Regions from separate parts of the Bacillus sp. ISL-77 genome, predicted to be linked through region 4. Evidence: predicted binding sites of a transcription regulator. Region 4 holds the regulator's gene; each other region holds the start of a gene.
What was found. The regulator Rex, encoded in region 4, represses fermentation and respiration genes when NADH is low (regulators of the CRP and FNR family bind a similar motif). The targets are predictions, from matches to a motif close to TTGTGAAATATTTCACAA.

Region 1 (8,366 bases), on a different contig from region 4:
AGTTCTTGTTTAAGTGCATCATTTTGCACTTTTTGTTCTATTATCTGTGCTTGCATTCCAACAAGCTCCGTTTTCATGTTTTGCAAATCGTTTAGCTTTTTTACTACGGAGGATTGTTTCAGTTGCACTTCTTTTTGGTCCTCTATATGATTCGTTACAAGATCTTGGTCCGCTTCTACCAGGGTTGAAACAGCGCCAAGTCGACCCACGAAGTCACTAAAGTTAGAAGCTCCAAGGATGACGTCAATATAACTAACCTTGCCACCACTTGCTTGTAGGGATAGAGCACGTTTTTTTATTATTTCATTCCGTTTATCGATTCTCTCTTGTATATCCATAACTTCTTGCTGAAGAACTTTCACTTTGGACTGTGCTGCTTTTACTTTTTCTTCTGTTTGAACTATCATTTTATTATTATCTTTAATTGCCTCATCAACTCTTTTAATTTGTTCCGATAATTTTGTTAATTCATCTTGTACTTGAGAAATTTCCTGATTTGCTTTTGTTATATCTGTCTGAAGACCAGAACGCTGCTCTTCTATACTTTTAATTGTAGGATTATCTGCCTTTGCGTTTACTACTGGCAACGAGAAAACACTCCCTAGTCCCATAACAATTGTGGTACATAGTGCAAATAACTTCTTTTTCAATTTACACCTCTGCCTTCTTAATTCCAATAAAGCAACCCTGTATCATCCTATTTTGTCTTAATTAGAAGTATAACTTCTAAATTTGTCAACTAGGTAATAATAATATTACATTAACATTTCATCGGTAACTTTTGGAAAGGATTTAACAAAGTGTTCATTTTTAGCTTAACTCTAAAGTGCCAACAAAAATAAAAGAACCACGATCTCTTGTTTCTTAAAGAAAAGAGATTGTGGTTCTAATATATAATAAAATTTACCTATGTGGATCCTCAAAGTTTATAATTCTCCTTAGTAGGTAAAAATAATTATTGCGGTTTAATGAATTCTTTAAAACTGGATTTGCTTCTGTCAACAAGATTCAAATGAGAATCTCTTGCAAATTTAACATATTCCTTCCTTACTTGGAGCCAGGCATTTCGGCGTTCACGTCCATAAGCTACACTAGATTCTGCACTTTTTTCAATATTATCTTCCATTTGTTCAACAACATGAAAGATAGACTGAATTGGTGTAAGAGCGAGGTTCTCTAATTGTCCTGAAACCTCTACAAATTGTTTCTTAAGCTCTTCAGTTTCGGGTATTGGTAACACCTCGTCCTTGACATCTTCTTTACCGAATGGTAATTGATGCATCAGTTCTGAGACCATTTCCTTGTTAGTATTTTTCGACTGTTGATACAAATTTGAAACGGATTTCCTAAATTGCTTATTAAATTTGATGACTTCCTTTAATGCATTAATATATGCATCCTCGCCATTTTCCCGTAACTGTTCTGCACGTTCACGTGATAGCTCGAATTGATCCCAAAATGTGTTAACAAATGAACCTACGGCTACCGATTCCTCTGCTGCTTGATTAATTGTTTCTACTGCAGATAGAACGGTTTCATTCTTCTTCTGTGCCATCGTCTTTCCTCCTCTTTCTATTATTGACTTTCTCTATGGAATCCTTCTTATGAAATGAAGGCAAATAGAGCTCAAAGAAACTGGAATACATTTTGAAAAATTGATCCAATAACGATTGGTAGGATTCAAGTTGATTGGCATATCCCTTTAAGAATGTGATCCCGGCATTCGTTATGGAGTACCTTCTTTTAGCAGGACCACTCCCGGTAGTATCCCATTCTGATGATAGAAGCTCGTCCTTTTCAAGTTGTCTTAACAACCTGTATAAATTTCCCTGATCAAGTGTCTTAAACCCGAATGCCTCTAGCTTCTGGCTAAGTTCATATCCATGAAGAGAAACCTTGCTAAGAAGCAATAAAATAAATGGTAGCACAAAATTTTTCGAAGGATTAATTGTTTGATTGTCTTGATTCACCATATCTTTATCACCTCACCCAATATATATATATATGTATTTTACACCTATTGGTAATATTTTGTCAACACAGTAAATAAATATGAATAATAGTAAAATAACAACGTTTACATTTCTCTTATTTTGGTAATAAACTATTGAAAATAAGAAGGTGGTGTGAAATGGAAAAAGCATTAATTAGCAAGTTGGGGGTACCTTATTTACACTACTACTCCAGTTTCTCCCTCCTGTTTTGTTTCAGTTTCAAGAGAGGTTTCAATTTCTTGTTTTTTCTTCTTTGATTTTGTCTCTTTTACTTGGTCTTTTTCTATTTCGTTTTTGTCAGTCATCATTACTCGCATCCTTTCAAGAGATATTAATGAATCCCTAGTAAATTCGCTTCTAGTTCAACGTTTATTTCCGATAATCCGGAAGTTTTATACTAAAAATTCAATTTCTTTTGGAACTTTATATGTTGCAAGATTGATTTTTGCAAACTCAATTAGACTTTCTGGTGATATTGAAGCACCCGCTTAATCACTTAATTTATTGTTTTAAAAAAGAGTTTTGTAAATGTCTGGTTTTTAAGTTTATATCCCACTAAATGCCTGATGGTATATCTCCGCAAGTTCGCTAATAAATGGTTGTTTTGGATTGGCAATTGTGTCTTGGTCGTCGAAGGCAAGTTCTGCGAGAGCTGTTACTTTGCTTTCAAATTCTGTTTTATTGACTCCGTTTGCTTCGATACTCATTGGAATTTCCAGGTCCTCAGCAAGCTTAATAATTGCCTGAATTAGGCTTTCAACACCTTCCTCCGTTGTACTTGCAGGTAGGCCAAGCATTTTGGCAATTTCAGCATAGCGCTCGTCTGCAATAAAACTTTCATATTTAGGGTAGGTCATGAATTTATTTGGTTTTGCTGCATTGTAACGGATTACATGCGGCAAAAGAATCGCATTGGCACGTCCGTGTGGGATATTAAATTCTGCACCTAATACATGGGCAAGGCTATGATTTATCCCTAGGAAGGAATTGGCGAAAGCCATCCCTGCAATTGTCGATGCATTGTGCATTTTTTCGCGAGCTAGTTCATCACTGCCGTCCCTATAAGCAAGTGGCAAATACTTAAAGACAAGTTGAATTGCTTTCAATGCAAGTCCATCTGTATAGTCATTCGCCAATACTGAGACATAGGACTCAATTGCATGTGTCAGGACATCCATCCCTGTATCAGCAGTAACCTGCTTTGGAACGGTCATGACAAACTGCGGGTCGATAATTGCAACATCAGGTGTCAATTGGAAATCTGCAAGTGGGTATTTAATATTTGCATTATTATCTGATATGACAGAAAAAGCAGTGACCTCTGAACCCGTTCCAGAAGTAGTCGGAATCGCAACAAATTTTGCTTTTCCACGAAGAGCTGGGAATTTTACAACTCTCTTACTTGGGTCAAAGAATTTTTGCATTAAACTATGAAAATCAGTTTCTGGATGTTCGTAGAATAACCACATCGCTTTCGCAGCATCCATTACTGAACCACCACCAAGGGCAATAATACAATCCGGCTGAAATTTTCTCATTCTTTCCGCACCAGTCATAACTGTATCAATGTCCGGTTCTGGTTCAATTTCGGAGAATGTTTCAAATTGGATTTTACTTGGATTCTTTTTAAGATAATAAAGTACCTTGTCGACATAGCCATTTTTCACAGGGCTTCCGCTTGTGACAATAAATGCTTTTGAGATATCTGGGATTGAAGCAAGCGTTTGAATTGAATTTTTCTCAAAGAAAATCTGTGATGGCACTTTAAACCATTGGGTAAACGTTCTTCTTTTTGCAACCTTTTTAATATTTATCAAATTTTGTGCTCCAACATTTTGTGACACCGAGTTCCCCCCATAAGTTCCACATCCGATCGTTAATGACGGTAATGATGTGTTATAAATATCCCCAATTGCCCCATGGGTCGATGGTGTATTGACCATGATTCGGCCGGCTTTCATCCGTAGTGCGAACATATCTACTAAAGTTTGATCAGCTGTATGAATCGCAGCTGAGTGTCCAAGTCCACCGTATTCCAATGTTTCCTCAGCAATAACCATGCCTTCTGCAAAACTATTAACCTTGTAACAGGCAAGAAGCGGGCTTAGTTTTTCACATGAAAGCGGATATTTCGGACCTACTCCCTTTAATTCAGCAATGAGGATCTTGGTATTTTTATGGACATTTACTCCAGCCAATTTAGCAATCTTCGAGGCGGGCAATCCAACGATTAAATGATTGATAGAATTGGTTTTTTCAAAAACTGCGACCTTTTCCACCATTAATCGCTCTTCTTCATTAAGAAAATAACAATTATTTGCTATCATTTCTTGCTTTACTTCTTCATAAATTTCTTGATCGATTATAAGAGCTTGTTCAGAAGCACAGATCATGCCATTATCAAATGTTTTTGATAAGATAATGTCGTTGACAGCGCGTTTGATGTTAGCGGTTTTTTCAATATAACAAGGGACATTTCCAGCGCCAACTCCAAGTGCAGGTTTGCCTGAACTGTAAGCCGCCTTTACTAAATTTGGTCCACCTGTTGCTAGGATGAGGGATATCTTCGGATGCTTCATTAAGGCCTGAAAGGCTTCGTGTGAGGGAACTTCAATCCATTGAATACAATTTTCTGGAGCGCCTGCCTTTATAGCGGCCTCCTTAAGTAATTTTGCTGTCTCAGTACAGCATTTTTGCCCAAATAGCGGAAAAGCAAAAATAATTGGATTCCTTGTTTTAAGCGAAATCAATGATTTAAAAATAACTGTGGACGTCGGATTTGTAATCGGAATGACCGCCGCAATGACACCAACTGGCTCGGCAATCTCTACCATTCCTTCATTTTCGTTTTCGCTAATGACACCAACAGTTTTCATATCTCGAATATTGTTGTAAATAAACTCTGTGGCAAACATGTTTTTGAATACTTTATCTTCATAAACACCTCTTCTTGTTTCACTAACGGCAGACTTTGCTAGATTCTTATGATTTTGAAGTGCGATGAGAGCCATTTGTTTGACGACTTCGTCGATCATTTCTTGATTGAAACAACGGAATTCACCGAGCGCCTTCGCAGCGTTATTAGCTAATGTATCAATTATTGAAGTAATCATTTGTTTATCTAGTACTGCCCTTTCTTCAACTGCCAATTAATATCTCCTCCTAATTCATTTCATTTCATTTCGGAAATTCGACTGAATATAGGTTTGTTATAATTCAAATGCTATTAAGGTCACTCCCTTTTCTTTACTGGCTAAAATATATCACGGTCGATAAATCGAAAATTGTTGAATTGCGCGCGAGAATGAATGAATAACCATTCATTTTAAAAAAATTCACTAAGTGTTCAAAATTTACGCAACATGATATTTCATCACCTTCGCTTATATTTGAAAAAAGCCATAAACTCTTCTTTCGAGAGAGTTTATGGCTTGTCCTTCAATATCAACCAGTATTTCGTAATCCTGCAGAGATCCCACTAATTGTCAGCAAAACTTCAATTAAAAGTTCTTCATTAGGATCTTCTTGATTTCTTAGTTCTTTTATTAATTCAACTTGTAAAAAGTTTAGCGGATCGACATATGGATTTCTTCTATATACCGATTCCTTTATATTTGGTGTATGATCTAACAATTCATTATCACCTGTAATTCTAAGGAGAACTTCTTTTGTTGTTTCGTATTCTTCAAGAATATTAGTAAAGATCCGTTCTGCAATGGTCTGGTCTTTCACAAGGGATAAGTATTCTCTGGCTGTCGTAATATCAGCTTTCATTAATGCCATTTGCAGGTTATCAATCGTTGATTGGAAGAACGGCCATTTTTCATACATTTGCTGAAGCATCTGCAAATTTTGTTCTCCATTAGCTGCAAATCCTGCCAAACCAGTACCTGCTGCGTACCATGCTGGAAGCAATTGACGGCTTTGAGTCCAAGCAAACACCCATGGAATTGCCCTTAAATCTTCAAAGCGGCCCTGATTTTTTCTGCTCATTGGCCTTGAGCCAATGTTTAAGTCTCCGAGCTCTCTTAGTGGTGTCGCTTCCGTGAAGTAGGTAAGGAAATCTGGATCTCCAAATACAAGTGATTGATATTTGGTCAAAGCCAAGCTTGAAATTTCTTCAATCGACTCAACCCATTTTGGATCACGTTGAAAACCTTGCTTCGCTTCTTTTGATATATGTGTTGCCGTTAAGAGCAGCGTGGAAGTAGCCTGTTCCAAACTCCGATAAGCAATATCCTCAAGTAAATAGCGTGAAGATAAAACCTCACCTTGCTCCGTAATTTTAACACCGTCGCCAATTGTTTCTGCCGGTTGAGACAGGATACTTTTATTTAATGGACCGCCGCCACGGCCTAACGAACCACCACGTCCATGGAAGAACTTAAGTCCGATCTGGTATCTCTTTGCCATTTCATGAATTTCAATTTGAGCTTTATATAGTTTCCAGTTAGCTGTCAATGTACCACCATCTTTGCTTCCATCCGAGTAACCAAGCATTATTTCCTGCTGATCCCCCATAATTTGCAAATGATTTCGATAGCCAGGCATTTCGAATAGTGTTTCCATAATTTTTGGCCCAGCGGTTAAATCGTCAATTGTTTCCAGCAATGGAGCCACATGTAAATGACTTTCTAAGGTCCCATCTGCGTGCAGTCGATAAATCCCAGCCTCTTTAGCAAGAACAAGTACCTCTAGTAAATCACTTGGGGATTTTGTCATGCTCACAAGATAAACGGAAATGGACCGCTTCCCGAATTCTTCGTGTGCCTTCTTGATCATTTGGAATACTTTAATCATTTCCTGTGTTTCCGCCGAATAATCTTCATTTAATAATAGAAGCGGGCGAGGATCCTTTAGGATATTTTGCAGGATTTTTAGTTTTTCTTCTTCCGCCAACTCTGCATAATTTTCAGAGATATTGACTTTGCGCAATATTTCGGTCATGGCTGCTTCATGTTCACCACTATGATTCCGAATATCTAGTGTCGCTAAATGAAAACCAAACAATTGAACTTGTCGAATCAGCTTTTGAATAGTCATTAATTCATGTGCTGCTGGATGATGCTGTTTCAAACTTTTTTTAATAATAAATAAGTCTTCTAGTAATTCATCGGAAGATTTATAGCCCAAGTCCGTTTTACCTACTTGTTTTACTCGTTCAATAATGATAGCAAATGCTCGACGGTACACTTCCGTTTGAATTGGCCATTTTTTCTCATCGGTTAAATAGGTATCTTCTAGTTCAATTAACTTAAGAAGATCATTACTTACCTCCACTCTTGAAGTGGAATGACTGTATCGTTTCATTAAATCAACGAGAACATTTTTATATTTTTTTAAAACGAGTCTTCTTTGCCTATTTAGTGTCTCCCAAGTAACATCGTGTGTAACATTGGGATTCCCATCACGGTCTCCACCGATCCATGATCCAAAACGGAGAAAATTTGGAACTGCCCATTGTGTTTGAGTGTAATTCTTCTCTAAACAATCTGCCACTTCCTGATGGATTTCAGGAAGAACCTCGAAAAGGGTCTGATCAAAATAATATAGTCCGTTTCTCACTTCGTCTAAAACCGTAGGCTTAGTTTGCCGTAATTCATCCGTTTGCCAAAGAATTGAAACTTCATTAAACAAACTCTCTTCAAGCTTTTTTCTTTCTCTACTTGTTAATAACGGATGATCGAGACTTTTTAGGATAACAGCAATCCGCTGCTGAATTTCAAGAATTGAACGCTTAGTTGCCTCTGTTGGATGGGCTGTAATAACGAGTTCAAGTGACAAAGTATTAAGGATATCTTGAATGACATCTTCCTTAATATTGTTCTCTTTAAGCGAAAGAATAGCACTCTCTATTGAGGCGGGTTGGACAATAGTTTCATCCTCTAGTTGGTACTGCCTCCGTCTACGAATACGATGATTCTGTTCTGCGGCATTAATTAAATGGAAATACATGGAGAATGCTCGAATAACTTGTTTCCTTAAAGGTGCGCTTAGACTAGCAATTTCTTCCTTTAATGCATCATAGATAGCTTGATCAAAATTTTCTCTTAATGTCTTACACATTAAACGTATTTTTTCCACTTTATCCAGTAGTTCGGTACCACCGTGATTGAGCAGAATCTCACCAAGCATGTTAGCCAGTAATTTCACGTCTTGTCGCAACGGAAGACTGCTGTCATTCAATTTCAATTCTATAGTCATACTGCCACCTTCCCTTAATCGAAAATTCGGTAAATTTTTTATTTATTAATATAACATAATTTTTTGCATCATGTTAGAAAATAAGTGCTGTTTTTTAAAAATAAAGTTTATTCTGATTCAAAAAAACCTGTCAAATGCAGGTTTCTTCAAGTAAAAAAAAATATAAAA
Region 2 (8,366 bases), on a different contig from region 4:
GTGACATAATAATTACTCCCTATCCTATTTTTCGTTCCAGATTTTTGATTGCATGCTCCATTGAGTTAACAGGATTTATCACGATCTCTCCGTGGCCGACTGCAAGCAATTCAGGCCGATAACTCACTAATTTCCGGGCACTGGACAAGGCGGTTTCCTTACTCCACGTACCAAAAGCCGGGAATGGAAACCAAGCTCTAATATCCCCTGCAACAGCCATTCCACCTCGTGTTTGAAAGGAATCACCTGCTATCAACGCCTTGGTCCGCAAATCTAAAAATGACATGGAACCTGGTGTATGTCCTGGCGTTTCGATCGCTGTTAACGAACCAATCAGGTCGCCTTCCTTCAATAATAGATTGGCCCGCGTTTTTAATTTTTTCGGTACACCGCCTTTAATCGGGGTTTGTGCCTCCTGAGGATCAAGTGATCGATCGCCATTCATTAGTCTGTTGTCTCGCTTCGAAATATAAACCGGTACATCTGGCAGGATTTCTTTTATTGCATCCAACGCCCCGACATGGTCTTCATGCGCATGCGTCAACACAATTTTGGTGATCGGCCTTCCAATTGATTCAGCCGCCTTCATAATGCCTTTGGCACAAAAGCCAAGCGCTGCATCAATTAACGTTAACCCGTCCTCTTCCTCCACCAAATAGCAGTTGACCGGAAAAACATTCGCCATGAATGTAACTTGATACAAGTACCCATTTTTGATCATCCTCATAGTCTCACATCCCCTTAAACTAATATCATTAGTTTCATATTAACTAATACCATTAGTTTTATCAAGTTCTTTTTTGGAAAAAATTACAATCCTCTTATGAATTCATATATTCATCTTTTTTGCCAAAAGATACTAACATGACTAGCACTTAATTAAGTTGACACTTAATTAAGTGTGCGCTAAAATAACGATATGATTGAAAAAGTCCTTCATGCATTAGCAGAACCTAGACGTCGAGATATACTCTATCTCGTTCGTGATGGAGAAATGACCTCCAGCGCGATTGCCTCACATTTTGACATTTCAGCTCCAGCAGTTTCTCAGCATCTCAAAGTTCTCGAACAATCCGGCCTAGTTATAGTTCGGAGAGACGGAACGAAACGGTACTACGGTATTAGAAGGGACGGTTTTTCTGAATTAAAGCAGTATATTGACCGTTTTTGGGATGATAGTTTACTTCGTTTGAAAGAAGCTGCCGAAGAGGAAGAAAGGAGAAAAAATGAATCAGACCAATAATGAAATCATCACAAAAGAAATATTTATTGAAGCCCGCCCAGAAACATTATTTTCGTTCTTTACTGATGCGGACAAAATGGTTCGCTGGATGGGGAGACATATCCTGCTCGAACCAAAAATCGGTGGTAAATATCGAATTGATGTGAATGGCAGCGATATTGCCATGGGCGAATATGTAGAAATTGTTCCTTATGAAAAAATCGTCATGTCTTGGGGCTGGGAAAAATCAAAGCTCGTTCCACCTGGTTCAAGTAAGGTGGAATTCAAACTGACTCCGAAAGAAAATGGCACAAATTTAGTTTTAACTCATTATGACTTGCCAGTTGAAGAAGTCCCATCGCACCAACAAGGATGGTCACATTACATGCCCCGCATTAAAGATTTTGCAGAAGGCAACGATCCAGGTGTAGATCCATGGTCCGAAATGCCCATGCATTAATTTTTATATAAAATAAATAACCTTTTCTACTGAATAATATATTGGAGGAATAAAAAATGACTAAAACAATTCATCAAGAAGTAGTTTTCAATGCCAGCCCTGGACTTATATATGAAGCACTCACAGATTCGAAACAATTCAGCGAAATGACGGGAGGTGCACCTACAGAAATCAGTCCCGAAGCTGGCGGTACTTTTTCGTGTTTTGGCGGCATGATTCTTGGAAGAAACATTGAACTTGTTCCAGGTGTGCGAATAGTACAAGCTTGGCGAGTAGCGAACTGGCCAGAGGGTGTTTACTCTATTGCTAAGTTTGAGCTAAAAGAACAAGACTCAAAAACCCTTTTGGTTTTCGACCACATAGGTTTTCCTGAGGCTGAAGGAGAACATCTTGCAGCTGGATGGGGAGCGAATTACTGGAACCCTTTAGAAAAGTATTTAGGTTAATTCACACGCAGAATGACGTTAAAAATGCTTGGAGCATTTCCAAGCATTTTTCTTATTAAATAGGAAGTAATGGAGTTCAAGACTCTGTTAATAAAATGTTCACAACTTTTTTACGAATATGTGAAATAGTGAACAATTTACCCTTATTTCAAAATAAGTTTGGTATAGTAACAATGTAGTTAACGAACAAACAAATAAAATTTAATTAACAAAGGAGTGTTTCACATGGTAGTAAGTTGGTTAAGGGAAAACAAAGTTGCCGCTGGAATTTTAACTGTTCTTCGCTTATATATGGGGTATTCTTGGATAACAGCTGGGTTCCACAAATTATCAGGCGGTTTTGATGCTTCTGGCTATCTAAAAGGGGCAATCGCTAATCCAGTGAAAGGTCCAGACGGTGCGATGGTTTATGGCTGGTATGTTGATTTCTTAAAGCATTTCGCCTTACCAAACGTTGATATTTTTAACACGATCGTCCCACTAGGTGAATTCTTAATCGGACTTGGACTTATTCTTGGATGTTTAACAACTGCCGCCATGTTCTTTGGCCTTGTGATGAACTTTTCATTTTTCTTAGCAGGAACCGTATCACATATTCCAACAGATCTTTTCTTAGGAGCAATTATTCTTTTCTCAGGCTATAATGCGGGCCGCATCGGTCTTGACCGTTGGGTTATCCCATTCATTCGCAACACAGCATTTAAAGGGAATAAAACTGTAAAACATAATGTTTAATCCAAACAAAAAGCGACGCAGTCTTGGTCATCCTACCAGATTGCGTCGCTTTTTTTAATACTAAAAACTTTTATCTTCTTTTAAACTTTCTTTGTTCATATACCAATTGGTTAACTGTGTAAGGATGGCAAACATGAAAAAGAAATTCATAGCCCAGACATTAATGAACGGAGCCAACCCGCCAAATTCAATCGTTTCAAGGCCTTTTAGCTTCATCACAATCATCGACTCGATAAAAATAAGCACAAAACCAACAACACCAGCAATAGCCGCTCTAATCATATCGCTTCCCCCCAGAAATGATTATATATATATATGTAAGTTAAGAAAGTAGCATTTTTTGACAATTTCGTGAACATCTTCCCTCTATTATATTGCAAAAATGGGATTTACAACACCCTGAAAAATAAAAAAAGGCCCTCCCCTACATTTCAATGCATGTGGGTGTCAGGCACCATTCTTATCTTATTTTTTTAATAAATACTACCTTCAAGTAGTCCCCTTCTGGAAATTCTTTGACGGTTTTGAAATCGACGGGAAGTGAAAATTCTTCCAATTGTTTGTACCGGCTGCCAGATTCTTTAAAGGCAGCATCGATAAAGCTCTTGAATTTATCCATCCCAAAAGCGCTGCTGTTTGTGGATGCAACAATGGTTCCGTTGTCCGCAGTTATGGCAATCGCTTCGATTAGAAGATTCTTGTAGTCCTTTTCCGCACTAAAGACAAATTTCTTTGACCGGGCAAAGCTCGGCGGATCAAGGATGACCATATCAAACTTCAACTGTTTCTTGACTGCATATTTAAAGTACTTGAATACATCCTCAACAATAATTGCTTGTGTTTCATGGTCCACACCATTTACACTAAACTGCTCAATCGTTTTACTCTTACTCCGATTTGCCAGGTCTACACTTGTTGTTTTCGTTGCTCCTCCTAGAGCTGCAAACACGGAAAAAGCCCCCGTATAAGAGAAAGTATTTAAAACTGTCTTACCGTTTGCATACACATCTCGGATTGTGCGCCTTACATCCCGTTGGTCTAAAAACACCCCGACCATGGCGCTTTCATTTAAATATATTGCAAAGTTGACGCCATTTTCTTTGACAATAAGCGGGAACTGACCTCTTTCACCTGCGACAAAGTCATCTTCCTCGATGTATTGCCCTTTTTCATCAAAACGCTTTTTCTGATAAATCCCCTGGAATTCAACCAGTTCCTTTAAAGCTTGAATGATATAGTCTCGAAAATGATAGATACCCTTGCTGTACCAAGTTAATAAATAATAGCCAGCAAAGTAATCAATCGTCAAACCACCGATTCCATCGCCTTCACCATTAAACACTCGAAACGCGGTAGTTTCTGAACTTTGATAAAATGATTCTCTTTCCTTAATCGCTTCTTTTAGCATTTTCTCAAAAAAACGTTGATCAAAAGAGTCATTTTCTTTTCTGCTCAACACCCAGCCAAGACCCTTATTTTGTTTACCATAATAGCCTTTGGCAATAAATATATTTCTATCATCGACCAATTTAACAATGGACCCCTCTTCTACGAGGTCGTTCACATTTATAATGGCTTCCTTAGAAATAAGTGGATAGCCGCTTTTAAATTTATTTACAAACTTTGTTTTCACCTTAAGACTGACTTCTTTATTCATCGTGTCATCCCATCTGTTTTTTATCCTATAAAAATATTTTAGACAATATCTTGCCTTACAAATCAACTGGAGAGCAATAACGTTATCATAACATTAATTCTGCTTGTTCTAAAACAAAACCCGCCACTAATCCAGTAGCAGTTGTGATCATTATTCTTTTAATCCTTAAATGGGCGCAGGCCTTTATAAAATACACTGGTCTGTTGAAATCTTCACAACTTCCACACAACTTCACTATAAGTTCTACATATCTTTTTCTTATGATTATAAACAAGTTAATATGGAAATGGTTCAAACAACTCATTTCTTAAAACTTCCCATAATTTTGATTGGTGCTGACACCAATCTATTTTTTTTTGCCCTTTGGCCCATCTTCACAACTTCCACACAAGTTCCACCTAAGTTATGATAAAGGTAACTTAATTAGGAAATGGTTCGAAGAGCTCATTTCTTAAAACTTCCCATTTTGGATTGGTGCCTGACACCAATCTATTTTTTTTGCCCATAATAATGTCAGCCATCACATTATGTGACGGCTGACATTGGAAATAGTTAATGGCCTAGTTTACTCCCACTTGTGTCCAAGCAGTTTTAACGGCATTGTACTGTGTGCTGCTTGAGCCATACAAATCAGCTGCAGCTGCAAGAAGAGCCGCGCGTGCGTCGCTAAAATCACTTTGTGGAGCTAAATAAACTGTGAGTGCTCGATAGTAGATTTTTTCAGCAACAGCTGTACCCAGACTTGAAATCGTTAAATAGGCTGCTTTATTGGGAATCCCGCTGTTCGTGTGAACTCCTCCATTATCCGAAGTAGTATTCACGTAGCCGCTCATATTCTCCGGTTGTCCATAAAGACCAGGGTTTGAAAGACTGCGAAGAGCATCGCCAGCTTTATTCGGCGTGTACACATCCTCACCCATTAAGTAATCCCCTTTATCAAGGAATACTCCGAACGTATCAGAAATGGACTCATTTAATGCACCTGACTGATACTGATACTCTAACCCAGCTGTTCTTTCTGTTACTGCATGTGTTAATTCATGGGCTACGACATCAAGCGCACCCGACAATGAACGGAAGGTAATTCCATCCCCATCTCCATATACCATTTGCGAACCATTCCAGAACGCATTGTTGTAATTCCTGCCATAGTGGACGGTTGAGCGAAGAGTCGCTCCATTATTATCAAAACTGTTTCTATTAAACGTATTTTTATAATAATCATAGACGACACCCGCATAGTAGTGGGCATCTACATCGGCTCGCTGTGACGTTGCGTTAAAATTATTGTCAGGGTCAACAGAATAATTTCCAGGTAACCGGGATCTATTTACCGCCGTTCTTGTTTCTATGACACCCGTCATTGGCTTAGTAATATCATATAGATAGTAAGTACCGCTCGAATAGTAGGTGTTAAGAGTTTTTGTATCCCCTAGAACACCGACCCCAGTGCCATCAGCCACTGCATTATAGGAATTTATAATGTTACCATTAACGGCATCCACATAGACCACCCAGTTTGCAGGATATGGCTGAATAAATTGCAGATTTGTTTTGTAAGCCAGATTAAATTCATTACCATTTTTATAAACAACTAGTTCCGCCTTTTCAACGGTATCTTCTATTTTTTTGCCAGTAGGACCTGCTTCAGCATTCGTGATGGTTTCCTCTTTGGTTACTTTTATAGATTTCCAAGACTGCTCAAGGGCAGTTTCCTTGGATAGTTGTGCTTTCAGGGCCCCTTTGAAATAAGAAGATGCTTCTGGGAACACATCACCATTGACTGCTGTAACGATTCCATTTTTATCGGTATGGACCTTAAACTTCGCCCCATCCACTGGAATCCCCTGAATCGATTGAATAAAATTATAGTGAGTGCTGCCTAGCCCGTCCGTCTCAACATCGAGTAATGTTAAATCTTTAGCTGTATCTAACTGATAAAGTGCCTTATTTTCTTTTAAAAATTGCTTAATCCCATCTATGTCTTTATAAACTTTGGTCGATAGTTTCCCATGGACAAAAGATGGTACCGTTTGTCCTTTCTTCCAGTTGACCTTTGCATCCTTACCAAACTGCGACGCGTCTTTCTTAACCGTAACATTGTAAGGAATTGTCTCCGCCGCAGCAGTAATCGGTAGTACAGACCCCATCGTTAATCCCAAAGCTAGTACAAGTGAAGTTCTCTTTTTCATCTCCAACCGCCTCCTAATGATCTTTCTGTACGAATTTTCAAAATAATCATAACACGATGAATCTTTTAGGATAATTGGGAAAAAGTGTGGGACATGGTGTCAGGCACCAGCGAAAATACCATCTATTCTATTAAAAATCCAACGCTAAGTTCATTTTTGCGTTGGGAAAATTTATTCGATTATTTTTTGGAGGAATAAACGGGTGAAATCCTGATGGTCCAAAAGTTTCAATTTTTTATTAATAACTTCATAGGATCAAAAGGTAATTCATATGCAGTTTAAGTAAATAAGAAAAAAACCGACATTTAAAAAATGACGGTTTTCGAAAAAATAGTTGAATATAGTAACTTAAACTTAATCTCCTAGCCCTGAATGATTTTATCCCGATCATCTGCTTGAGGAGGTTCCTCCATCCACCCATGCTTGATCATAATCTTCGCTCCTGCTTCCGCATACAGAGAGATTTCCGGAATCAAAGCCGCATACTTTAGCGCAATATCCCTTCTTGGACTTGCAGCGATGGCCATCCCGTAATTTCCAATCCCTGCTGCAATCATTGATGAAATATTAAACATAATTAATTTATCTGAAAAAACAGGGACGGTTGAGTCGGTAACAGCTGAATCCCGACTCATTGGAGCGGGAAGATCCTCTTTTATTAAAATCTCACTAAATTGATTTGCATGTTGTTGCGCAATTTGCATTCCTCTTACCAAAAATTCTTTCACTTCTTGATCCTGTGCAATCTGTGCATACCCTGTTATTAGTGCCTTTCCAATCATATTTGTTTGGATATTTAAAAACAAATGCGTGACTTCTACAGAAGTAATCGGCCTCTTATGTCCGAAAAAGCCAGCTAAAAAATGATCCCTTTTCACAAAATCAACCTTGTCAGGTGTAGAAATGTAGGGAGGTCTGATATATGTACCTTGTTCCAACATGAGATCCCTTGTCAGATCCTGCAACTTAACCGCAGAATTTAATATACGTTTATGAAAATCGACGATATCTGCCTGTGTCACCAATCCTAATGCTGCACTACTTGCAGCCAGTGCAAGAATAGACATATTGCGAAAAAACATTAAAACAAAAGTGTCTGAAAATAGTTTTGGGGCTTTTGGATTTATATCTTGATCCGTAAAGCCAATCGGGACAGGGAAATTCTCCTTTTTAAACAGTTCCTGCATAATCGTTATGTTGCCCTTAGCTACATCCAGTGTAAATTCAATGATGGGACGTACTTCCTCGTCTTCCACCTTCTCTATAAAATAACTGGACACACAAACCGCAAGTGTGTCACTCAAATATTGGCTCCATAATGTTGACATTTCGGCAGCCGTTAATCGAATTTTTATTTTATCTTCCATAGAATCTCCTCAGTTCTTTCATATAAATTCGGATTATAAATACCATTTGGTATTAGAATCCACAATAAGAGAACATTTATTATACATATACAGGATTTAACAGAATTTTTATCCCTCTTTCCTTCAATTGCGGTTTCTTAAACTATTAACGATCCAACACTTTAATGATGTGGAAAATTTACTTCGGGAAACAATGGGTAAAGATCTTCGCCTTTCAGGTTTTTTTTTGCAAATGCAAATGGAGACTTATTAATTAGCACGAATACAAATTCAAAAAATGTCAATGT
Region 3 (8,366 bases), on a different contig from region 4:
AATACTCAGACATTGTCAAACCTGTTAAAGCAACACGCATACGTGCGCCAGGCGGCTCGTTCATTTGTCCAAATACCATCGCAGTTTTCTTGATAACGCCTGAATCAGTCATCTCGTGGTAAAGGTCATTACCTTCACGAGTACGCTCACCAACACCGGCGAATACCGAAATACCACCGTGCTCTTGAGCGATGTTATTGATCAATTCCTGGATTAATACGGTTTTACCTACACCCGCACCACCGAAAAGACCGATTTTTCCACCTTTAATATATGGTGCAAGAAGGTCTACTACCTTAATACCAGTTTCAAGAATTTCAACTTCAGTAGAAAGGTTTTCAAATGTTGGTGCTTCGCGGTGAATCGAATCACGGCGCTCACTTGCTGGAATCTCAGCCGCAAGGTCAATCGTTTCACCCAATACGTTAAATACACGACCAAGTGTTACATCACCAACAGGTACAGAAATCGGATTACCAGTATCTTCAACTTCTATTCCACGAGTTAAACCATCTGTGGTAGACATCGCGATCGTACGAACTGTATCATCACCTAAATGAAGAGCTACTTCAAGGGTAATGTTGATATCAACTTCGGATGCATTACTCGCTTTACTTGAAATTTTCAACGCATTATAAATCGCAGGCAGATGACCGCTTTCGAACTTAACGTCAACTACCGGACCCATAATCTGAAGAACGCGTCCTTTGCTCATCGTTTTCCCTCCTTACTTACTCTCTCGCAGAAACCACCACAAGCATTTTTATGAAAATGAACTCATTGTGGTCACGCGTCTTGTTCTATAATGAACAAAATGAGTGGGAACGGACATAGCGTTCCCTGCTCAAAATCTAGTCAAACCCGCTACATCGGGTTCATTTTTAAAATAAAGGTTTTATTCAAGCGCTGCCGCACCGCCAACGATTTCCGTGATTTCTTGGGTGATCGCTGCTTGACGGGCACGGTTGAAAACTAGTGTATAGTGATTAATTAGTTCTTTAGCATTATCAGTTGCATTTCTCATTGCCGTCATCCGAGCAGCATGCTCACTCGCTTTGCTGTCTAAGAGTGCTCCGTAGATCAAACTTTCAGCATATTGAGGCAGGAGAACTTCTAATATTTCTTCAGCAGACGGCTCAAATTCATAGGAAATGAGTTTGTTTGAAGTGGCTAAGTCCGATAACGGAAGGAGCTTCTTCTCCTGTACTTCCTGTGAAATGGCACTTACATAATGACTGTAATAGACATATAATTCATCGAAAGTTCCATCGGTAAACATTCCAACCGTTGCTCGGGTAGTGTCTTGAATGTCAGCAAAGTTAGGCTGAGCTGGGATCCCAATCGATTCAAGGACCACATTCATGCCGCGTTTGACAAAAAAGTCACGTGCCATTCTTCCGATTGCAATGATCGCGAATTCATCATTCGATTTATGACGGCTTTGGATTGTTTGAAAAACATGACGGAGAACGTTGCTGTTAAAACCGCCAGCAAGTCCGCTGTCAGAAGTCATAACAATATAACCGGTTTTCTTAACAGGTCGACTGGTCAGCATGGGATGATTTACTCCGCCTGAGCCAATTGCAATCGATGCCGTTACTTCTTGGATTTTTTCCATATAAGGTACAAATGCTTTCGCATTTACGACGGCACGATTCCACTTTGCAGCAGAGGTCATTTCCATTGCTTTTGTTATTTGGCTCGTCTTTTTAGTTGAATTGATACGAGTTTTTATCTCACGTAATGAAGCCATAGGTTCTCACCACCCTTTTTCAAAGAATGTCTGGTTGGGCGTGCGGCCCGCCTTACGGGTGCCGCCCGCTCACCGTTCTAAATGTCAGACCCTATTATTCGGAAACTGCAAACGTCTTTTTGAAGGCGTTGATTGCAGAAGCCATATCGTCATCAGAAGGAAGGTCCTTCGTTTTTGTAATATGGTCTAACAACTCTTTGCGGTTGTGGTCTAACCAATTAAGGTATTCTGATTCAAAACGACGGACATCCTCTAATGGAATATCATCAAGGAAACCGCGTGTTAATGCGTAAAGGATTGCAACTTGCTTCTCAACTGATAGTGGCTTGTGAAGATCTTGTTTCAGAACTTCAACCGTACGTGCACCACGATTAAGTTTTGCTTGAGTCGCTTTATCTAAGTCTGATCCAAACTGAGCAAATGCTTCTAATTCACGGTAAGAGGCAAGGTCAAGACGTAGGGTACCAGATACCTTTTTCATCGCCTTGATTTGTGCAGATCCACCTACACGTGATACGGAAAGACCCGCGTTGATCGCCGGACGAACACCGGAGAAGAATAAGTCAGATTGTAAGAAAATTTGTCCATCAGTAATTGAAATAACGTTTGTTGGGATATACGCTGAAACGTCCCCTGCTTGCGTTTCAATGAACGGAAGCGCAGTGATCGAACCAGCACCAAGTGTATCGTTTATTTTTGCGGCACGCTCTAGTAAGCGGCTGTGCAAGTAGAAAACATCCCCTGGATAGGCTTCCCGACCTGGAGGACGACGAAGCAGCAAGGAAAGCTCACGGTAGGCAGCTGCTTGTTTAGAAAGATCATCATATACAATCAATACGTGTTTGCCAGCATACATAAACTCTTCAGCCATTGAAACACCAGTATATGGAGCTAAATATAGCAACGGAGCAGGTTGTGATGCAGAAGCAGTAACAACGATTGAGTATTCTAACGCGCCGTATTTACGTAGTGTTTCAACTGCGTTACGAACGGTTGATTCCTTTTGACCGATCGCAACATAGATACAAACCATGTTTTGACCTTTTTGATTGATAATCGTATCGATCGCAACAGATGTTTTACCTGTTTGACGGTCACCGATGACTAACTCACGTTGACCACGTCCGATTGGCACAAGGGCGTCAATCGCTTTAATACCTGTTTGTAATGGCTCATGAACGGATTTACGAGCCATAACGCCTGGAGCAACTGCCTCAACTGGGCGTGTTTTTGTTGTATTGATTGGCCCCATACCATCAACTGGTTGTCCAAGCGAGTTTACCACGCGTCCGATCAATTCCTCACCAACTGGAACCTCCATGATGCGTCCTGTACGGCGAACCTCGTCACCTTCCTTGATTTCAGTGTAAGGTCCGAGAATGATAATACCAACGTTATTTGCTTCAAGGTTTTGTGCCATACCCATAACGCCGTTTGAAAATTCAACAAGTTCTCCAGCCATGACATTGTCGAGGCCATGAACACGTGCGATACCGTCACCGATTGAGATAACTGTACCAACATCAGTTACTTGAATTTCCGCCTGATAGTTTTCAATTTGCTTTTTTATCAGGGCACTAATTTCTTCAGCTTTGATGCTCATGAGTTTCACCCCTAATCTTTCGAATCTAGCTTAACAATTTACGTTCTAAACGATCGAGTTTTCCTCTTAATGACCCGTCATATATACGATTTCCAATGCGAAGGCGGATACCGCCAAGCAGGTTGGAATCTACGATATTTTCAATTTTTAGGGACTTTTTGCCCACTTTTGCTGCAAATACAGATGAGATTGCTTCGCGTTCCGCATCCGTTAATTCACGGGTGCTGTAAACTTGCGCCTCGGCAATGCCCATCTCATCATTTGCCAGCTCTAAAAATTCATTTGCCACGTCAACGATTTGGTCTTCACGGTGGCGGTCGATTAAGATCAACATTGTATTTAATACATTTACATTTACTGTTGCGAAAGATGACTTAATGATTTCTTTTTTCTCTTCAATTGAAAGCTTAGAAGAATTTAAGATATTTTTTAATTCAGGATTGTATTGTACAACTTCCTTCACTACACGAAGTTCTTCTTCAATAACTCCGAGCGCTTGAGTTTCTTTCGCAATTTGGAAAAGAGCCAACGCGTAGCGTTTTGCTACCATTGAGTTACTCATCGCTCTTCTCCTGCCTCTTTAATATATTCGTTAATGAGCTGCTCCTGATCTGCTGCAGTTAATTCTTTTTCAATTACTTTAGAAGCAATTAATACAGATAGTGAGGCAACTTGTTCGCGAATAGCGGCAACAGCTTTTTCTTTTTGCTGCTCAATTTCAAGCTTTGCTGCTTCTTTGACGCGTTCAGCTTCTGTACGAGATGCCGCAACGATTTCTTCACGTTGAAGTTCACCTTGCTTTTTGGCATTTTCGATTAAGTTTTGCGCATCATTACGTGCTTCTTTTAAAAGATTTCTTTGTTCTTGTAAAATCTTTTCTGCTTCTAAACGGCTGTTTTCTGCCGCACTAATTTCACTACCAATATGCTCTTCACGCGTCTTCATAATACCCATTAATGGACCCCATGCAAACTTTTTGAGCAAGGCTAACAATACAAGAAAAACGATAAGCTGGAAGAAAATATCCCCAGTATTAATGTGGCCGCCGCCTTCAGCAGCAGTGGCTAATACTAAACTGTTTGTTAACACCCTCGGTTCACTCCTTTCAAGAGTTGCTTAACGATAGCAAAAACACATAAATGAATGGCGAGGATTTGTTGATCATCGCCATCTTGAATTTTCCTACTATTATCGGTTTAATACCATGAACGCGATAACTACACCGATAATCGGTAATGCTTCTACTAACGCAACCCCGATAAACATAGTTGTTTGAAGCAAACCACGATGTTCAGGTTGACGAGCGATACCTTCTACTGTACGACCTACGATAAGACCGTTACCAATACCTGCACCTACTGCTGCTAAACCGATTGCGATTGCTGCTGCTAAAACACCAATTGATCCTGTCATTACTTTTTTCCTCCTTAAATGTATAAAACATCAATTAATTTTTTATTTTGTTCATGAAAATGAACGGTGTATTATTAATGGTCGTGACTCACTTTATGAGCCAAGTAAACCATTGTTAACATTGTGAAAATATAAGCTTGAATCGTACCAACGAATACAGAGAACCCTTGCCATACCAATGTTAGCGGGATAGCCGCAATCGTACCAGCAATTCCTTGATGTGCCAGGCCTGTTGCTAATAGTGATAGAAGCAACTCACCAGCGTAAATGTTACCATATAGACGCAGACCAAGAGTCAGCGTATTGGCAAATTCCTCAATGATCTTCAATGGGAATAAGAATTTCATTGGGCTGAAGAAACCTTCTGCATAGCCTTTTACACCTTTTAGCTTGACACCATAATAATGGGATAGTGCCAAAACCATAACTGCTAGTGTTAAAGTGATGATTGGATCGGCCGTTGGTGATTTCCACCAAAGCTTTTCATCAACCACAATCGCAAATGGAAGACCTAACATATTGGATACAAAAATATACATAATTAATGTAATTCCAAGGATGTGGAACCTTCCGCCTTCTTTCCAATCCATCGTGCTGTTGATGACCCCTTTAACAAAGTCCATCACCCATTCAAAAAAGTTTTGCATCCCTGTAGGTTTCATTGCCAGCTTTCGTGTAGAAAGAATGGCTATTAGGAAAACAATTAGACTTGCTACTGTGATCATCAGCATATTTGCGCCGTTAAACCAAAGGCCCATAAATTTAAACTCTGGAACCTCATGATGCATGTAAACTCACCTCGCTTCCGCTTCATTTATGTACATGCAATGCATGGTAAAAATAATCTATCATAATGACAATATAGGATGTCATTAATCCTATCACTAAACTAATCATATCGAATTGCTCTGGGTATCTTAATGCGATTAACGCAGCAATTCCCGCCACAGCCATCCTCGAGAGCGACCCTAAGGACTTGGGTTTTTTGCCCTCTGTTACCTTTTTATCAAAGCTCTCCGTCTTTCTAACTAGTATCCAAAGATTCAAATAACTAAAGCATGTCCCAAGAATCAGCCCTAGAAATATGGTTTGGTACGAGGTGAAGCCCCAGCCTAGAACATAAATGGACAACAAGTAAAAAATCCATTTGCGCTGCCTGTTGAACATTACTCTGAAATCTGGCATAGTTATTTATCTCCTGAATAGAAATGGCGGATTGAAAGGAGCATGGAATAGGTACCCGCTCCAAGACCTATAAGCAGTCCGATTATTAAGAAAATTGGTTCGGTACCCCAATGCTGATCCAGCCATCTGCCTGAGAAAATACCTATTAGAATGGAACCTACTAATTGGGAGACAATTGCGGACATTAAAGCCATAGCTTGTAATGGGTTGCGGTTGTTTTTACGCATATAACACATCCTCACTCTGAGAGAATGTCAATCGGGCAAAAAGTAATATCCATAACCTAAATACTATCTTTAGATAGATTTATTTACATGAAAACCCTATCATTTACACCCTTAGTTAGCATACAATAGCACCCTGTCAATGTCAATTAAATTACGTGAATTATGCCACAAAGTATTTCCTGAAGTATTTTCCAATTTGGAATTTACTCAACAATCTTATTGTAGAGTAAATTGTGAAGGAATTTTGTTCATTTTGTGTCTATTTTGTGAACAATTATAATTATACTAATGGTACAATATTATGAACTTTTATTATGATTTTGTTAAAAAGACCATGTCTTGGTGTGGACAAGGTCTTTTCTTAAAATTGCTTTTTAGTCTTCTATCCTCTCAATCGTGATCATCCGTTGGATATGGTCCTCTTTGCTGGCCTTTTTGGCAAAAACCTTTACTAAATAGGTCCCGTTTGCTGGAAGCTGGTCGTCTGGGATGTCCTTGCGAACAAGTCCCTTTTTCACATTGGTAATCGTATCTAAATAGCCGACAAAACGATAATCCTCCGGGTTAAACAAGGCAATCCCAAATTCCTCCGCCCCGCCCGGCAAATACACCTCATAGCGGTACTGTCCTGGTTTGTCTCCTTCGGCAAAATCAAAGCCCATGACCCGTGGATAGTCCGGCTCCTCTAAAACATAGAGATAGGGAATGCGAACTGATGCCCCGCCCGCCTGCAAGCGGAGATATCCGTCGTGAATTTTCCCTTTAAACACCTGCGGGTCGACCGTCAACTCGACCGTTATGTCCTTTGTCTGCTGAGGCTCGAGCGTAAATGAAAGCGGCAGCCGCCATTCCAGTCCATCGATATATGGCGGGATATCAAACGAATAACGCTGGTCTTGCTGGCTTGTATTTTCGACATGAAGATAGGCTTTATGGACATCACTCTGTTCCGTAAATTTCCCAAACCGGATACTGCTCGGTGTGACGAGTGTGGTGGCTTGGATCGCTTCGTCAACCTGGATTCTGCCTGCCCCCTGTTCAAAGGTGCGGTAGTAGGCGGGTTCTCCCTGTGTACCAAGGGTTCGCCCGTTGATGGTAGTGGTCTTACGTCCGGCTGCGTTCGGGATGGCCGCCGTACGGTCAACGCTATTAGACTTTGCGAGCGGTTTTGCCGTGTTCATCAGGGACGCTTTGATTTGTTCGGGTGTCCAGTCCGGATGGGCCTGCTTAATTAATGCACATGCCCCAGCGACGTGCGGCGCCGCCATACTCGTCCCTTGAAGCGACAAATAGCCGCCCGGAATCGTCGAATTAATCGCTACTCCGGGGGCAACAATATCTGGTTTGATTTCCCACGTTCCCGTCACCGGTCCCCGCGAGCTAAAGTCAGCGAGCCGGTCCGAATCCTCGCTGACCGTGACCCGCGCCGAGGTGGTTTGTCTTTTTAAGGCTTTTTGTAAAATAACCCCGTCTTCCTTCGAGATGGCGCCGACTGGGATCGACATTTGCGTATCGAGGTTTCCCATGAAACGGCCGCCGCTCATATTGTTGTAGATGAGCACCGCTTTTGCCCCTGCCCGCTTCGCATTTTCCGCTTTTTTGGAAAAAGTTAAGACCCCTCTTTTGATGAGGGCAATTTTCCCTTCAATATTTTTCAATTCATCAGGTCTGCCGATGCCGCCATCGACAATGTCAGCGGAGCGGTCGAGCGCCCACTTGGCTGAGCCTTCGAGCGGTTCAATCTGGAATTTATCCCGACTTCCTTCTATTAATAGATAGGGTGTCTCCAAAGTTGGGGTCGATGCACCAACCGATATCGCTTTGGAGGCGGTTCCAGGTGAGCCAACACTCCAAACATTTGGCCCGGAATTACCAGAAGCCGCCACGGCGACGATTCCGCGATCGACGGCGCGGTTGAGGGCGAGGCTGATTGGCAGGTCGGGCCCGTTTATATCATTTCCGAGCGAGAGATTGACGACATCCACTTTATCCTTAATCGCCTGGTCAATCGCCGCGAGCACCTGCACGGTGGTCCCGCCCCCGCCCGGCCCAAGCGCGCGGTACGCAACAATTTTTGCCTCCGGGGCAACGCCTTTTATTTTTCCATTGGCTGCAATAATACCGGCCACATGGGTTCCATGGATCGTCGCCTTCCCGAGGGCGAGCGTTTCCATCGGATCGCGGT
Region 4 (8,366 bases):
GATAATGTGGAAAAGTAAAAATAACATTGAAACTGTCCTGTTTGCAATGTGAATAAGAATGTGGAAAAGTGTATAACTTAATGAATTAATGCCATCATATCAAAATTTGTCGATAAATGTCATAATAAACAAAAAACCAGGCGAATGCCTGGTTTTTGCATAATTATTCAGCCAGCTCTGCCCATTCTTCCATTAAGTGCTCGAGTTCAGACTTTGCCTTTTCATTTTTTATGTTGATTTCCAACACTTTTTCATGATTTTGAAAAATGTCTGGTTCGCATAATTGCTGCTCGAATTCTTGAATTTGCTCTTCTAGCTCTTCAATTCGTTGTTCCATTTCTTCTAATTTCCTTTTGCGCTGACGCTCTTGTTTTTTACTTTCCTTATCCTGTTGATAAGAGTTTTTCTCGAAAGCATCCGTTTGTGCTGCCCTTTTTGCTGTTGCGGCTAGCGCTAGTGCTGCAAGTTCTTCCTGTTCTAGTTTCTTCTCTAAATAATAATCATAATCCCCGAGGTATTCTGTACTTCCATGACGACTAAGTTCTAAGACCTTTGTGGCAATCCGGTTAATAAAATACCTGTCGTGTGAGACAAACAATATCGTGCCCGGGTAATCGATTAATGCATTCTCTAGAACTTCCTTACTATCTAAGTCAAGATGGTTGGTAGGCTCGTCCAAAATTAAGACATTTGCTTTCTCCAGCATCAGTTTAGCTAAAGCTAGACGGGCTTTCTCACCACCGCTTAAGGTGGAAACTATTTTTAAGACATCATCACCAGAAAATAAGAAATTACCGAGCACCGTACGTATTTCTTTTTCATTTTTTAGTGGATAGTCATCCCAGAGTTCATTTAAGACCCGCTTATTGGAGGTCAATTCAGCTTGCTCCTGGTCGTAATACCCAATCTGAAGGTTTGTCCCATAGAGTATGGTTCCCTCAAGTGCAGGCAACTTTTTGATAATTGTTTTTAAAAGTGTTGATTTGCCGATACCATTCGGTCCAACCAATGCGATACTTTCACCTTTATAGGCCCGGAAAGAAATGGACTCTGAAACCTTACCATCCTTGTATCCAACAGCGAGTGAATCCACTGTTAAAACATCATTTCCGCTTTGTTTTTCAATTTCAAACGTGAAGGAAGCAGACTTTTCATCGCCTAATGGACGATCCATCATCTCCATCTTTTCAAGCTTTTTACGCCGGCTTTGGGCTCGTTTGGTTGTCGATGCCCGCGCTAAATTGCGGTTGATAAAGTCTTGGAGATCAGCGACCTCTTGCTGTTGTTTTTCGAAAAGCTTTAAATCACGCTCATAATTTGCCGCCTTTTGATCAAGGTAAGAACTATAGTTGCCTGTAAACCTTTGGATTTGCTTACGGGATACTTCATAAACTTGAGTAACAACTTTATCTAAAAAATAGCGGTCATGGGAAACGATCAAAATCGCCCCATGATAACTTTGTAAATATTGCTCCAGCCAGGAAAGCGTATCAATATCAAGGTGGTTTGTGGGCTCATCCAATATTAGGATATCAGGCCTGGTTAACAAGAGTTTACCAAGGGCTAGACGAGTTTTCTGACCGCCGCTTAAACTAGATATCATCAAGGATTTGTCATGGAAATTCAGCCCATGAAGGACGGAGCGCATCTCTGCCTCATATTGATACCCTCCCTGTTCTTTAAATTTCACCTGAAGATGATCGTACTCTTTTAGGATCCTTTCGTACCTGCCACTGTCTTCAAAAACAAGAGGATCAGCCATTTGTTCTTCAAGTGTGCGGAGTTGTTTTTCCATCAATCGCAGCGGTTCAAAAACCGTCAGCATTTCATCCCATATGGATAATGATGATTCTAACCCAGTATTTTGAGCTAAATAGCCAATCGTCACTTCTTTTGGCTTGATGATTTCTCCGCCATCATGCGACAAGTGTCCGGCTATAATCTTCAACAATGTCGATTTTCCCGCCCCATTGCGTCCAACAAGGGCAACACGGTCCCGAGTTTGTAATTCGAGCTTAATATTCGATAAAATAAGGTCAGCACCATAATATTTTTGTAATTGATTAACCTGTAGCAAAATCATTCTCATTCACCTCTATTACATAGGATTAGTGTACCTTATTCCCGGTATGTCGGCAATAAACTGCTCGCCATATTAGCGGAGTAAGGGTCCTAAATCGACATAAAATGTAATATTTAGTTCAAAGTTTCACACACATATAAGGAAAAATAGTGTATGATTTGATGGGAGGATTTTTTATATGGCAGAATTTACGCATTTTAATGAAGAAGGCAGAGCAAAAATGGTCGACGTCAGTGATAAGCCGGAAACGGCACGTACGGCGCTTGCTCATTCCAGCATTACCGTTAGTAAAGAAATTTATGATAAAATAACTAATAATGAGATGAAGAAGGGCGATGTCTTAGCAGTGGCCCAGGTAGCAGCTGTCATGGCAGCAAAGAAGACATGGGATTTGATTCCAATGTGCCATCCGATTCCATTAACAGGTGTTAATATTTCTTTCTCTTGGGAACAGGATAAGGATGAGAATTATCAATTATATATTGCTGCAGCCGTTAAAACGAAGGGGAACACAGGAGTGGAAATGGAAGCGTTAACAGCCGCATCCGCATGTGCCTTAACAGTTTATGATATGTGTAAAGCCGTTGATAAAGGTATGGTAATTGGACCGACGTATCTTGTCGAAAAAACAGGCGGTAAAAACGGTGATTTTAAAAGAGATGAAAGAGTTAAATAAATTTTTAACTAAACCATTCATGGGGTGTGGGAGATTATGAGTAATGAAACAACGAAAATACCACAGGCGACAGCAAAACGGCTGCCCCTCTATTATCGATTTCTAAAAAACCTGCATAGTTCCGGCAAGCAAAGGGTCTCTTCAGCGGAATTGAGTGAAGCAGTAAAGGTAGACTCAGCAACGATTCGCCGCGACTTTTCCTATTTCGGTGCGTTAGGAAAAAAGGGCTATGGGTATAATGTTAATTACTTAATATCCTTCTTCCGAAAGACCTTAGATCAGGATGAATTAACTAAGGTTGCCTTAATAGGAGTCGGAAATCTTGGGACTGCCTTTTTAAACTATAACTTTTTAAAAAATAATAACACAAAAATAGAATGCGCCTTCGATGTGGATCCCGACAAAATGGGAACCATGATTCGCGAGGTACCCGTTCATCCTATGGATGATTTAGAGAAGGTGTTATCAGAAACTAATATTTCAGTGGCGATATTAACGGTTCCGGCTCCTGCCGCACAAATGATAACCGATCGACTGGTCCAAGCGAATGTAAAAGGGATCTTAAATTTCACTCCGGCAAGGTTAAATGTTCCACCATTAATAAGGGTCCATCATATTGACTTGGCTGTGGAGCTTCAATCGCTAGTCTACTTTTTAAAGCATTATCCAACGGTGGAAATAGATGAAGAATAATTAGTTAATAAGGCTTTCCACAAAATTTGTGGAAAGCCTTTTGTATGATTAAATCCCTGCTTTTTTTAATTACATAATCTATCAAAATATTGACCTATGCACTAAGATTTAGATAGATAAAGTGCAAGCGGTTACTAATTCGGAAAGTGGGGAAATCCAATGTCAATTTTACGAGATGAAGCGTTAAAAATGCATAAGGAGCATCAAGGAAAGGTTGGAATCTATTCAAAGGTTGCAGTACATAATGCAAAAGATTTAAGCCTAGCCTATTCACCTGGTGTGGCAGAGCCATGTTTGGACATTTATGCAGACGAAAATAAAGTCTATGATTATACCTCAAAGGGCAATCTAGTTGCAGTTGTATCCAATGGGACAGCAGTCCTGGGGCTTGGGAACATTGGACCAAAAGCTGCGATGCCTGTGATGGAAGGAAAGGCCGTGTTATTCAAATCATTCGCAGATGTTGATGCTTTTCCCATTTGCTTGGCCACAACTGATACAGACCAGATCGTAGAAACCGTCAAATTGCTAGAACCAACATTTGGCGGAGTGAACTTGGAGGATATTGCTGCGCCGCAATGCTTTGATATTGAAGACCGCCTCCGCAAAGCCTGTGATATTCCTGTTTTTCATGATGACCAGCATGGAACAGCGATTGTAACAGCGGCTGGTTTAATCAACGCATTAAAATTAGCGGATAAAAAAATTGAAGATATTCGTGTTGCAGTAAATGGAGCAGGTGCAGCAGGAGTAGCGATTGTTAAACTTATGCTACATATGGGCGTGAAGGATGTTATTTTATGTGATACAAAAGGAATTATTTATGAAGGCCGCCCGGTTGGAATGAATCGATTCAAAGATGAAATGGCACAAATCACAAATCGCGAGCAAAAACAAGGAACGTTAGCCGATGCGCTTGTTGACGCAGATGTGTTTGTGGGGGTATCAGCAGCTGGGGCCGTTACGAAGGAAATGGTTGGTTCTATGCACCGTGACCCGATAATCTTTGCCATGGCCAACCCGGTACCGGAAATTATGCCGGATGTGGCCAAAGAAGCAGGAGCACTTGTAGTGGGTACAGGACGTTCTGATTTTCCGAACCAGGTTAATAATGTGCTTGCATTCCCAGGAATTTTCCGCGGTGCTTTAGATGTCCGTGCAAAGGAAATCAACGAGGAAATGAAGCTCGCCGCGGTTTATGCAATTGCTGGTTTAATTTCAGAGGATGAGCTCCATGCCGATTATGTCATTCCAGATCCATTTGACCCTCGGGTCGCAGCACAGGTAGCAACCGCGGTTGCGTATACTGCAATGGAAACAGGGGTAGCCCAAAAAATTATCAATGTTGAGGAAATTAAGCAACGCCTATCAGCATTAGCAGAAGCAAAACAACCAGTGCTTGCTTAGGTCGAGTAAAATCTAGCTTTTAAGGGAAGACTACCTCAACCTAGTTGAGGTAGTCTTTCAAATTTTGGAAATTAGGGCATAATTCCAATATATCTTTTAAATTTTTAGTACAATAATGAATGATAGTTTTTTCTTTTTCAAATCAGTGGGTAAAATAAGGACAAAATCGATGGTGAACTGACTCATTTTGTCGGTATGACCCCGTCCTTAGGTAAGTAATAAAACATTTCCTAGAAGGACATCTAGGGTTTTGCAATCGGAGGGGATGAAGTTGGCGATTGTGCTGACGATGTTTGTGCTTGGGATTTTATTAGGATTTGTCGGGGCAGGCGGCTCTGGCTTTATTATTGCCATCTTAACAGTTATTTTTGGAGTACCAATACATATGGCGTTAGGGACATCACTAGCAGCGATGGTATTTACTAGCATGTCAGGTGCCTACAGCCATTTTCGTCAAGGAAATATCTCAATTAAAACGGGTTTAATCGTCGGCGGATTTGGGGCAGCTGCCTCCTATTTAGGTTCAAAACTAGCCAGTTTGATTCCGACTCATTCTTTGCATTGGTTAACAGCGGGGATGTTATTTTTGTCGGCTGTGATCTTGGTTGTTCGCTTATTTATTGTTCAAAAAATAAAGGCAAACAACAAAAAAGTGAAACCTGGCAACCTGTTTCTCATTAAGAAAGCGGCAGTTGTCGGGTTGGTTACCGGATTGTTGTCTGGTACATTTGGGATAGGTGCTGCACCGTTCATTCAAATCGGATTGCTGGTCATCATGGGACTTTCGCTTAAGCAATCAGTGGGTACAACAATGCTCGTTATTTTGCCGATCGCTTTAGCAGGAGGAATCGGCTACTATTTCGAAGGATACCTGAATTTAACCCTGTTAGTTGAAGTGGTAGGAGGAACGATGATTGGCTCCTATGTCGGGGCTAAGTTTACAGCCCTTGCTCCGCAGCCCGTATTAAAAGGTGCGATGGTCCTGACCCCTATTATCGCAGGAGCTATTTTGCTCATAAGTTAAGGCATCGTTCGCAAGGATGGTTAACTGAGACGATGAACTCTCAGACCAGCCTAAGTTAAAGAAAGTTTCTAAGACTGCAAGGTATTTTCATAAGAATGCTTTGCAGCCTTTTTGCGTTTACTTACCGGGATGGTTAGTATGTCATCAGGTGGAGATCAGAATGGTGCCTGTCGCCTTCTCAAAGATGGAGGGAAATATGAGAAAGGGAAGATGGAGTTTACAGTCGGTAATTATTGTCTTTGTGTGTATGGTGGTTACTTTTTCACTATTGATAACAGATTTACTAATAAGTTCGAGAATTGCTAAGGAGACGGAAAAAGGTCAGGCTGAGAAAGCAAGAAATGTGGCTCGAATGGTTGCTCATAGTCCGCTTGTTGTTAATGCAATGAGTAGAAAACAGAATGAAAAGGAAATCCAAACGTTTGCCAATGAAATGAGAAAGGTCACGAACGTTTACTTTATTGTTGTGATGGATATGAACGGGATCCGAAAATCCCACCCTGATAGTAAAGAGATAGGGAAACCATTCAAGGGTGGAGATGAAGGGCCTGTCCTAAAAGGAAAAGAGCATCAATCTATTTCAAAGGGATCTCTTGGACCTTCATTACGCTTCTTTACGCCAATTAAGGATGCAACCGGGAAGCAGATCGGGGCCGTGGCTGTTGGGATATCTTTAGATAATGTGGAAAAGGCCGTCAAAAAGAGCAGAATGGGGATTTATATTGGGACGATGATTGGTATCTTAATCGGTGTTCTCGGGGCTGTTATTTTAGCTAGATATATAAAAAAGATCTTACTTGGGCTTGAGCCGTTTGCGATTGCTAAATTATTAGAGGAACGAAGCGCGATGCTTCAATCGGTGCGTGAGGGAATTGTTGCAGTGGATCAACACTCAAACATAACACTTGTCAATCGAGCAGCCTTAAAGCTGTTTGATAAAGCAGGCCTGCAAGATAACCCAATGGGGACAAATATAGAAGAATATATGTCATCTACTCGCTTAAGTGATTTATTAAAAACAGGTAAACCTGAATTGGATGAAGAACAGAATATAAATGGGATGACCATTTTAACCAACCGAGTCCCCGTTATCGTTGGGAATAAGGTAGTGGGCGCAATTGCTACTTTTCGCGATAAAACAGAAATACAGGTACTCGCTGAAGAACTGACAGGAGTAAGAGCATACGCCGATGCACTTCGGGCCCAGGCACACGAGTTTATGAATAAACTTCATGTGATTTTGGGGATGGTCCATACAGGTTATTATGAAAAAGTTGTCGAATACATCAATGAAACGGTTGATCATCGTAATAACGAAATTGGCTTCGTTACCAAAAAGATAAAGGACCCTGTTTTAGCTGGCTTTTTAATTGGAAAGTTGAGTTATGCAAGGGAATCAGGGGCAGAGTTATCAGTTTCCTGTGAACAGCCTCTTCCGCAGCCCGCTGTTTCTGATGTGACACACGAACTCATAACCATTGTTGGCAATTTAATTGATAATGCCACCGAGGCTGTGAATGGTTGTACGGTTAAAAAAATAGCAGTAGAATTCGAATATGGCGATGATATTTTAACAATTGAAGTAAATGATACAGGGGCAGGGATGAGTGAAGAACTGCAAAATCAAATTTTTAACAAAGGATTCTCAACAAAAGGTGAAAATAGAGGGTTAGGACTGTATCTCGTTTCGCAGGCGATTAAGAAGCTGAGAGGGGAATTAATTCTTTCATCAAAGCCTGGAAAAGGGACTGTTTTTACCGTGTATATACCATATGAAGGGGAGGGGGTCCAGAATGATCCGGGTAATGATTGTTGAAGATGACCCAATGGTGGCTGAATTTAATAAACGCTATCTTGAGCAAGTTCATGGATTTACCTTGATGGCAATGGCCGCATCCGTGGATGAGGCGATTGGGAAAATTGAAAAACTAGAAATCGATCTTATCTTATTGGATATATTTATGCCGGGGAAACAAGGATTAGAGCTGTTAACCTACCTTCGTGAAAATGAGAAAGAGACCGATGTGATTATTATTTCAGCTGCGTCAGATATGGAGCGGATTAAAAAGGCTTTAAGATACGGAGCCGTTGATTATTTAATTAAGCCTTTTGAATTTGAACGCTTTAGTAGAGCATTAGTTGCATATAAGGATCAAACAAAGTTTATTCAAACTCAACAAGTGATTAACCAAGACGTATTGGACAATCAATTACTGCACCGAGAGGATAGGCCTCTTATCGAAGATTTACCAAAGGGATTGACAAAAGATACCCTTAAGCAAATCTGGGATACGATTCAAGAGTTAAAAAATGTCCCGTTTTCAACAGAGGACGTAGTGAAGGTCGTGGGAATTTCTCGGGTCTCGGTCCGTAAGTATTTAAATTTTTTAAAGGAAATTGGAATCCTTGACGTTAAGGTAATCTACGGTACAGTAGGGAGACCCGTTTACCAGCATGAATTTAATCGATTGAAACAACATCTG

Region 1: a site for Rex is predicted at 5,318-5,335, ahead of adhE (bifunctional acetaldehyde-CoA/alcohol dehydrogenase). Genes of this name have one in related genera too.
Region 2: a site for Rex is predicted at 2,247-2,264, ahead of J7E77_RS16285 (DoxX family membrane protein). Genes of this name have one in related genera too.
Region 3: a site for Rex is predicted at 6,335-6,352, ahead of J7E77_RS02040 (AtpZ/AtpI family protein). Genes of this name have one in related genera too.

What each region holds. Positions count from the first base shown of each region.
Region 1 covers NZ_JAGGQY010000032.1:77,062-85,427, forward strand. The annotation lists gene J7E77_RS12540 (coiled-coil domain-containing protein) at 1-587, opposite strand, end outside; gene J7E77_RS12545 (hypothetical protein) at 956-1,555, opposite strand; gene J7E77_RS12550 (helix-turn-helix transcriptional regulator) at 1,536-1,973, opposite strand; gene J7E77_RS31170 (hypothetical protein) at 2,171-2,302, opposite strand; gene adhE (bifunctional acetaldehyde-CoA/alcohol dehydrogenase) at 2,540-5,143, opposite strand; gene ppc (phosphoenolpyruvate carboxylase) at 5,439-8,198, opposite strand.
Region 2 covers NZ_JAGGQY010000039.1:752-9,117, forward strand. The annotation lists gene J7E77_RS16260 (TetR/AcrR family transcriptional regulator) at 1-7, opposite strand, end outside; gene J7E77_RS16265 (MBL fold metallo-hydrolase) at 20-727, opposite strand; gene J7E77_RS16270 (ArsR/SmtB family transcription factor) at 920-1,243, shown strand; gene J7E77_RS16275 (SRPBCC family protein) at 1,227-1,682, shown strand; gene J7E77_RS16280 (SRPBCC family protein) at 1,739-2,128, shown strand; gene J7E77_RS16285 (DoxX family membrane protein) at 2,354-2,863, shown strand; gene J7E77_RS16290 (hypothetical protein) at 2,924-3,145, opposite strand; gene J7E77_RS16295 (class I SAM-dependent rRNA methyltransferase) at 3,324-4,520, opposite strand; gene J7E77_RS16300 (M4 family metallopeptidase) at 5,081-6,712, opposite strand; gene J7E77_RS16305 (DUF3231 family protein) at 7,075-8,079, opposite strand.
Region 3 covers NZ_JAGGQY010000007.1:43,153-51,518, reverse strand. The annotation lists gene atpD (F0F1 ATP synthase subunit beta) at 1-715, opposite strand, end outside; gene atpG (ATP synthase F1 subunit gamma) at 896-1,753, opposite strand; gene atpA (F0F1 ATP synthase subunit alpha) at 1,848-3,356, opposite strand; gene J7E77_RS02065 (F0F1 ATP synthase subunit delta) at 3,382-3,918, opposite strand; gene atpF (F0F1 ATP synthase subunit B) at 3,915-4,445, opposite strand; gene atpE (F0F1 ATP synthase subunit C) at 4,545-4,757, opposite strand; gene atpB (F0F1 ATP synthase subunit A) at 4,844-5,557, opposite strand; gene J7E77_RS02045 (ATP synthase subunit I) at 5,580-5,954, opposite strand; gene J7E77_RS02040 (AtpZ/AtpI family protein) at 5,957-6,181, opposite strand; gene J7E77_RS02035 (S8 family serine peptidase) at 6,556-8,366, opposite strand, start outside.
Region 4 covers NZ_JAGGQY010000093.1:17,796-26,161, reverse strand. The annotation lists gene J7E77_RS28745 (ABC-F family ATP-binding cassette domain-containing protein) at 164-2,083, opposite strand; gene moaC (cyclic pyranopterin monophosphate synthase MoaC) at 2,262-2,759, shown strand; gene J7E77_RS28735 (redox-sensing transcriptional repressor Rex) at 2,796-3,452, shown strand; gene ystJ (NADP-dependent malic enzyme) at 3,612-4,859, shown strand; gene J7E77_RS28725 (sulfite exporter TauE/SafE family protein) at 5,131-5,883, shown strand; gene dcuS (DcuS/MalK family sensor histidine kinase) at 6,080-7,699, shown strand; gene J7E77_RS28715 (response regulator) at 7,677-8,366, shown strand, end outside.